One region of the Mesorhizobium sp. M0621 genome, then DNA from elsewhere that is predicted to be linked to it. Evidence: predicted binding sites of a transcription regulator. Region 1 holds the regulator's gene; each other region holds the start of a gene.

Region 1 (2,266 bases):
GATCTTCACGTCGCCCCGCGAGAAGCGCACGCAGGATTATATCACCGGCCGGTTCGGCTGAGTTCAGGCATACGAGGGACAGGATCATGAGCGAACACACAGTCGCTTCTTTCGACGAGGATCTCGGTCAGATCAGCAAGCTCATCAGCGACATGGGCGATCTCGCCAGCTCGATGGTCGGCGGTGCGACCAAGGCGCTTTTGAATTCCGACAACGCGCTGGCACAGCGTGTCGTCTCCGACGACGCCATCATGGATGCGCGTCAGCGCGAGCTCGACGATCGCGCCATCACGTTGATCGCCAAGCGGCAGCCGATGGCCGACGATCTGCGCCATGTCGTCGGCTCGATCCGCATGGCCGGCGATCTCGAACGCATCGGCGACCTTGCCAAAAACATCGCCAAGCGCGTCGGTACTGTCGGCCTCAGCGTCACGCCGCGCGACCTTTCGCACTCGATCGATGGAATGGCGCAACTGGTGTTGATCCAGGTGCAGGGCGTCATCGAGGAATATGCGGCCCGCGACGCCGAGGCGTTGGCAAAACTACGCGCCGACGACGAGCGCATCGATGTCAAGTACACGTCGGTGTTCCGCGAACTGCTGACCTACATGATGGAAGATCCCCGCAACATCACGGCGTGCACGCATCTGTTGTTCTGTGCCAAGAACCTCGAGCGCATCGGCGACCACGTGACCAACATCGCCGAAAATGCCTATTATGTTTTGACCGGTACGCAGCTGCCCGCCAATCGTCCGAAGCAGGACGAGACGGCAATGTCCGCGCCGGCGGCATGACAGGAGTGACCGGCCGATGATCGCGCCACGCATCATGGTGGTGGAGGATGAGGAGCCGCTAGGCGTGCTGCTCCGCTATAATCTGGAGTCCGAAGGTTACCAGGTCGAGGTGGTGACGCGCGGCGACGAGGCCGAGATCCGGCTGCAGGAGAACGTTCCCGACCTTCTGGTGCTCGACTGGATGGTGCCGGCGGTTTCCGGCATCGAACTCTGCCGGCGCCTGCGAATGCGCTCCGAGACCGAGCGGCTGCCGATCATCATGCTGACCGCGCGCGGCGAGGAGAGCGACCGTGTGCGCGGCCTCTCGACCGGCGCCGACGATTATCTGGTCAAGCCGTTCTCGACACCGGAGTTCATGGCCAGGGTCAAGGCGCTGTTGCGCCGCGCCAAGCCGGAAGTGCTGTCCAGCGTGCTCAAGGTCGGCGACATCGTGCTCGATCGTGAATCGCACCGGGTCTATCGCAAGAAGAGCGAGATCCGGCTCGGACCGACCGAATTCCGCCTGCTCGAATTCATGATGCGCCATCCCGGCCGCGTGTTCTCGCGCAGCCAGCTGCTCGACAATGTCTGGGGCGAGACGATCTACATCGACGAGCGCACGGTCGACGTGCATGTCGGCCGGTTGCGCAAGGCGGTCAACAATGGCCGCATGCCGGACGTGATCCGCACCATTCGCGGGGCGGGCTACGCGATCAGGGAAGACTAAAGCGCGTCGCGGTTGAACGGATTTAGGCGACGCGCTTTAGGTGTTTGTTTTTTATGCATGTCGTTTTCCCAAAACTGGAGTGCGCCCCTAGGGGTGGACACTGATCAGGCTGCGGTTTTGCCCGTCTGCCGGATGTGTTGATCCTCGAACTGTTGCGGGCTGAGATATCCCAGCGCCGAATGGAGCCTGCGTTTGTTGTAGACCTGGTCGATGAAGTGGGGAAGGTGTTCGGCAACGTCCTCGAAGGTTTCAAGCGCCATCGGATAAACCGCCTCGAGCTTCAGGGTCTTCATGAAGCTCTCCGCTTTGGCATTGTCATAAGGATTGCCCTTGCGGCCCATTGAGCCGGCCAGACCATGGCCGGCGAGAAGCTGCCGGTAAGTCTCGGCGGCATATTGGGAGCCGCGATCGGAATGATGAACGCAGCCTAGCGGTGGCTTTCTGCGCTCGATTGCGGCGCGCAAGGCGGCGCCCGTCAGGCGGGCATCGATCGCGCGGCTGATAGCGTAGCCGACGATCATGCGCGACCAGACATCGAGAATGATGGCGACGTAGACGAAGCGGATCGGTAGCGCGACATAGGTGATGTCGCCGACCCAGAGTTGGTTCGGACCGGTCGGAACGATGTCCTTTGCCAGATTGGGGAAGATCGGACTGTTGTGATTGCTGTCGGTCGTAGCGACGAACCGGCGTCTGACCTTCGGTTGCAGGCCGTGGTCGCGCATCAGGCGGCGGATCTTCTTGTGGTTCACCACAAAGCCTTGCT
Region 2 (2,266 bases), on a different contig from region 1:
TTGACGAGTTCGGGGCTGATGCGGTCGATGTCTTCCGGGATCAGCTCGATGCCATAGTCCCACGGCGCGCCATCCATGTTCCAGTGCTTGGGGTTCTGCTCATAGACGCCAAGCAGCACGCCCTTGCGCTCTTGCCGCAGATACGAGAAGCCGTCGAGATCGACGGCGATGCCGATCTCCTTGTCCAGCGCCGCGATCTCCGGAATGTCCTCGGTGATGAAATAGTGGTGCTCCATCGGCGTCACCGGCAGGTCGACGCCGGCCATGCGGCCGAGCTGCTTCGCCCACAGCCCGCCGGCATTGACGACATGCTCGGCGATGATGGTGCCCTGCTCCGTGACGACGTCCCAGCGCTCGTCGGCGCGCGCCTTCAACTCGACGACCCGGTTGCGCAGGATGATATCGGCGCCGCGCTTCTTCGCAGCACCGGCATAGGCGTGCGTCGTGCCGTACGGATCGAGATGACCTTCGTTGGAATCATGCAGGCCGCCAAGCACGCCGGTGACATCGACGATCGGGCAGATCGCCTTGATCTCGTCGGGCGTGACCAGGCGCGCTGTCTCGATGCCGACCGACTGGAACACCGCCCAGGCCGATTTCAGCCACTCCCAGCGCGCGGGATCGCTGGCGATGTTGACGCCGCCGGTCATGTGCAGGCCGATATCTTGGCCGGATTCGGCCTCGATCTCACGGTAGAGATTGATGGTGTAGTCCTGCAGCGCCGCGACATTGGGGTCGGCATTGAGCGCATGGAACCCGGCCGCGGCGTGCCAGGTCGAACCGGCCGTCAGTTCGGCACGCTCGATGAGCGCCACGTCGCTCCAGCCAAACCGCGTCAGATGATAGAGGACCGAGGCCCCGACCACGCCACCCCCGATGACCACTGCGCGGTAGTGCGACTTCAAGGCTTCCCCTCCACGGTTAGTCAGAAGGCTGGACCATATACGCACTGGACATAAGTGTCCAGTGCCGGCGCACGCGCCTTTTCGTCGACCTGAGCCTGACGGGGTGATCAATTTTTTCCGTCAAGCACACGTTTTTGTCGTTGCGTGAAGAAGACGGCGGGAATGCATCGCGCGCTGTCACGCAAGCATCATGTTCGCGCCGTAGACCGCGTTTCGGGGAGCACGCGCGGCATCATCGATGTCGCACCTCTTTCAGCTTTTCGTCCTGCGGCCGCTCCGGCACATCTGTCACAAAGAGGACTATCCATGAAACACCTGTACCGAACCGCGTCGCTCGGCGTCGCACTGGCCTTGTTCACCGCCTTGACGCCGGCGCTCGCCGACAGCACCGCGACGATCGGCGGCCTCGTCAACAAGGGACTGGTCGGCGTTGGCCGCATCCCGGCCGCTCAGCGCGACAAGTTCGGCGAGACGTTCGGCTCCGGCTCCGGCATGGCGATCGACACATCAGGCTGGACGCACGACGCCGCCGGCTACAAGGGTTCGCTGTGGCTGCTGCCGGACCGCGGCTACAATGTCGTCGGCACCACCGACTACCGGCCGCGCCTCAACACCATCGGCATCGAATTTGCCCCGGTCGCACCGGGCGCGGCACCTGCTGCCGGCCAGGAGCAGACGGGCGTCAAGGCAACGCTCGCCGACACCATGCTTCTCACCGACGACAAGGGCGCTGACGCCACGGGCCTCGACCCGCTCAACGGCGTGCGCGCGGCGAGCGGCGACATGCCGATCCTGCCCGAAGCCAACGGCAAGCTGGCGCTCGACAACGAGGCGATCGCGCGGCTGCCCGACGGTTCGATGTTCATCTCCGACGAATACGGCCCGAACATCTATCGGTTTTCCGCCGACGGACATCTGCTGTCGGCGACCCAGCCACCGGCGGCGCTGGTGCCGATGCGCCACGGCGCGCCGAACTTCGCCTCGAACAATCCGGGTCCCGGTGCTGCCGAGCCCGATCCGAAGGATCCCGATACCGGCCGCCAGAACAACCAGGGCCTCGAAGGCATGGCGATGACGCCCGACGGCAAATTCCTGATCGCGGTGCTGCAGTCGGCGCCCCGGCAGGATGGCGGCGATTCGCCCGCGACGCGCCAGAACACCAGGGCGCTGGTCTACGACGCCTCCGACCTCGCCCATCTCAAGCTGGCGCATGAGTATGTCGTGCCGCTGCCCGTGTTCAAGGATGCCAAGGGCAACACCAAGGTGGCCGCGCAGAGCGAGATCGTGGCGTTGTCGGATCAGGCCTTCCTGATGCTGGCGCGAGACAGCGGCAACGGCCAGGGTCTGAAGGGCGACACCTC
Region 3 (2,266 bases), on a different contig from region 1:
CATCCGCTTTTCGCAGAACAGTTTGAAGTCGCGATCGGTCAGCTTCAGCTTGCGCTGGTAATAGTAGGCATAGGTTTCGAGGTTGACGAACTGGCGCTGGCCGGGCGCATGATCCATCAGCGATGCCAGCTTCACCCGTTCGTCGCCGTCGAAATTGGCGAACGCCTTGAGGCAGTCCGGCGCCGAAACCTCGCAGCGCAGATGGATGAAATGGTCGGCGCGCAGACGATCTTGCTGCACGCTGTCCTCGATCGCATCGGCCAGCTTGCGGATGTCGGTCGACGTCAGGTCGGCATCCTCGTCCATGCCGACGCGCAAGGCATCGAGCACGGTGGTGATGCCGGCTGTCGCCACTTGCGCGTCATGGGCGAGCACGGCGGCGATGGGGTTCCAGCGCACCTTGGGCCGCGGCGCGTAGTGGCCTTCGAGATGGTCTGTATGGAGTTCGACCAGCCCGGGAATGATGTAGTCGCCGCCCATATCCGCGCCGGCCATGCTCCCGCCGGTTCGGCTGGTGCCGGCATCGATGCCGGCGATAAAGCCGTCGCGCAGCACCAGCGAACCCTCGACGATCTCGTCGGCAAGCACGATGCGGGCGTTGTGGAGAATAGTCTCGGCGGTCATTTCAGGCAGTCCTTGGTTATTCCGGCTGGGGTTATCCAGCAGGGTGTCAGGCAGTTTTTCTGGCCGGGCGGCGCCCGAGTGCATGATGCGAAAGCACCATGAACGGTGCGCCCGGTTCGGTTTCGACGAACAACGTCAGCGCATCCACCGGCAGCGGCTGTTGCAGCACCTGCGCAAACAGACTGTCGATTGCTGCGCGCAAACGAGGGCTTTCCTGTGACCCCGCCCGGCCGGACAGCGTCATATGGAAGCGAAAGGTCTCGAAGACATAGGGATAGCCCCATTGGCAGAGATTGCGGAACTCGGCCGGCTTCAGCGAATCCGGGCTGCGCCGCTCAATCTCGGATTCCGTCAGCGGTGCGCGAAAGCGATCGAAATCGCGTACTACCTCATCGGCGAAGCGGTTGAGCGCAGGCAGCGGCCTCTCCGGCACCAGTGCGAAGAAGCCATCGATCTGGCTGACGACGAGACGCGGGATGGTCACCGCAGGCGTCGCCTCGGCAAAATGGTCGAGTGCGGCGCGCAGCGAGGCTTCGGTCTCGTTGGCGGCCAGGCGGAAAGGGGCTTTCAGCGTCGCGTGGAAACCATAGCGGCGCGCCGAAGCGGTGTGGAAAGCGACTTCCGCCGCCGACAGGTCGGCCACCGCCTCGACCGGCCTTGTCGCCGCGCCAAACGGGTCGCGGCCGAGCCAGTTGGCAGCGATCCGCGCTAGAGGCTCGTCCTGCCGGGGGGTGAAATAGATGGCGTAGCGCATGAAAGGTCCTTGTCAGCTCCGCTGCCATAGGTGATTTCCATGACGGATTGACGAAGCTTTGCAGCGTTTCCGATAACAAAACGGTGCGGCCGGGTCATTAGCCAACGATTCTTTCGTGCCGGACCAGTCCTCGGGCCCTCAAGGAATGGCCTGTCAGGCCTTCATCAGCCATTCGTGCTCGGGTGCATTGTGGAATTTCCACGTCCGCTTCGGCCCGGCCATCACGTTGAGATAATAGAGGTCGTAGCCGTGGCAGGCGGCGCAGGGATGATAGCCCTTGGGCACCAGCACGACATCGCCATCCTCGATCGCCATTGCTTCATCCAGCGCGCGATGGCCGTTCTTGTCGGCGTCGGTATAGACGCGCTGGAAGGCAAAGCCCTGCGGCGGGTTGAGCCGGTGATAGTAGGTTTCCTCGAGATAGGATTCGGCGGGCAGATTGTCCTGGTCGTGCTTGTGCGGCGGATAGCTCGACGTATGGCCGCCGGGCGTGATCACCTCGACCACCAGCAGCGAATCGGCCGGCTTGCCCTCCGGCAGGATGTTGGTGACGTAGCGCGTGTTGGTGCCCTTGCCGCGCACCTCCTGGCCGAGATCGTCCGGTGTGATCACCCGCACCGGCAGACCGCCGCCAAGGCCCGGCGCCGAGCAGACCGCGAGTTCCAGCTCGGTATCCGCCGTCACCGACCAGTCCGATCCCTCTGGCACATAGACCGACCACGGCTTGCCCTCGAAGGGCGACATGCGCTCGCCAAGCAGGCCGAGATCCTTGCCGCCGGCGGACGCCGTGCCCTTGCCGGTGACGAACACCAGGCAGACTTCGCGATCATCGGTTTTTCCGGACGCGCTCTCGCCGGGCTTCAGCCGGTGCAGGTCGAAACCGACATA

Evidence for each region. The regulator PhoB, encoded in region 1, activates phosphate uptake and scavenging genes when phosphate is short. The targets are predictions, from matches to a motif close to TGTCATNNANCTGTCAT.
Region 2: the regulator PhoB is predicted to act here: its motif matches at 1,081-1,097, upstream of NKI38_RS11540 (esterase-like activity of phytase family protein).
Region 3: the regulator PhoB is predicted to act here: its motif matches at 1,418-1,434, upstream of NKI38_RS15235 (DUF1045 domain-containing protein).

The regions. Positions count from the first base shown of each region.
Region 1 is NZ_JAMYQF010000001.1:219,705-221,970, forward strand. It holds gene pstB (phosphate ABC transporter ATP-binding protein PstB) at 1-61, shown strand, start outside; gene phoU (phosphate signaling complex protein PhoU) at 87-794, shown strand; gene phoB (phosphate regulon transcriptional regulator PhoB) at 811-1,500, shown strand; gene NKI38_RS01175 (IS3 family transposase) at 1,605-2,266, opposite strand, start outside.
Region 2 is NZ_JAMYQF010000012.1:104,538-106,803, reverse strand. It holds partial or broken gene NKI38_RS11545 (GcvT family protein) at 1-905, opposite strand, end outside; gene NKI38_RS11540 (esterase-like activity of phytase family protein) at 1,212-2,266, shown strand, end outside.
Region 3 is NZ_JAMYQF010000018.1:97,558-99,823, forward strand. It holds gene NKI38_RS15230 (alpha-D-ribose 1-methylphosphonate 5-triphosphate diphosphatase) at 1-624, opposite strand, end outside; gene NKI38_RS15235 (DUF1045 domain-containing protein) at 671-1,378, opposite strand; gene iolB (5-deoxy-glucuronate isomerase) at 1,532-2,266, opposite strand, start outside.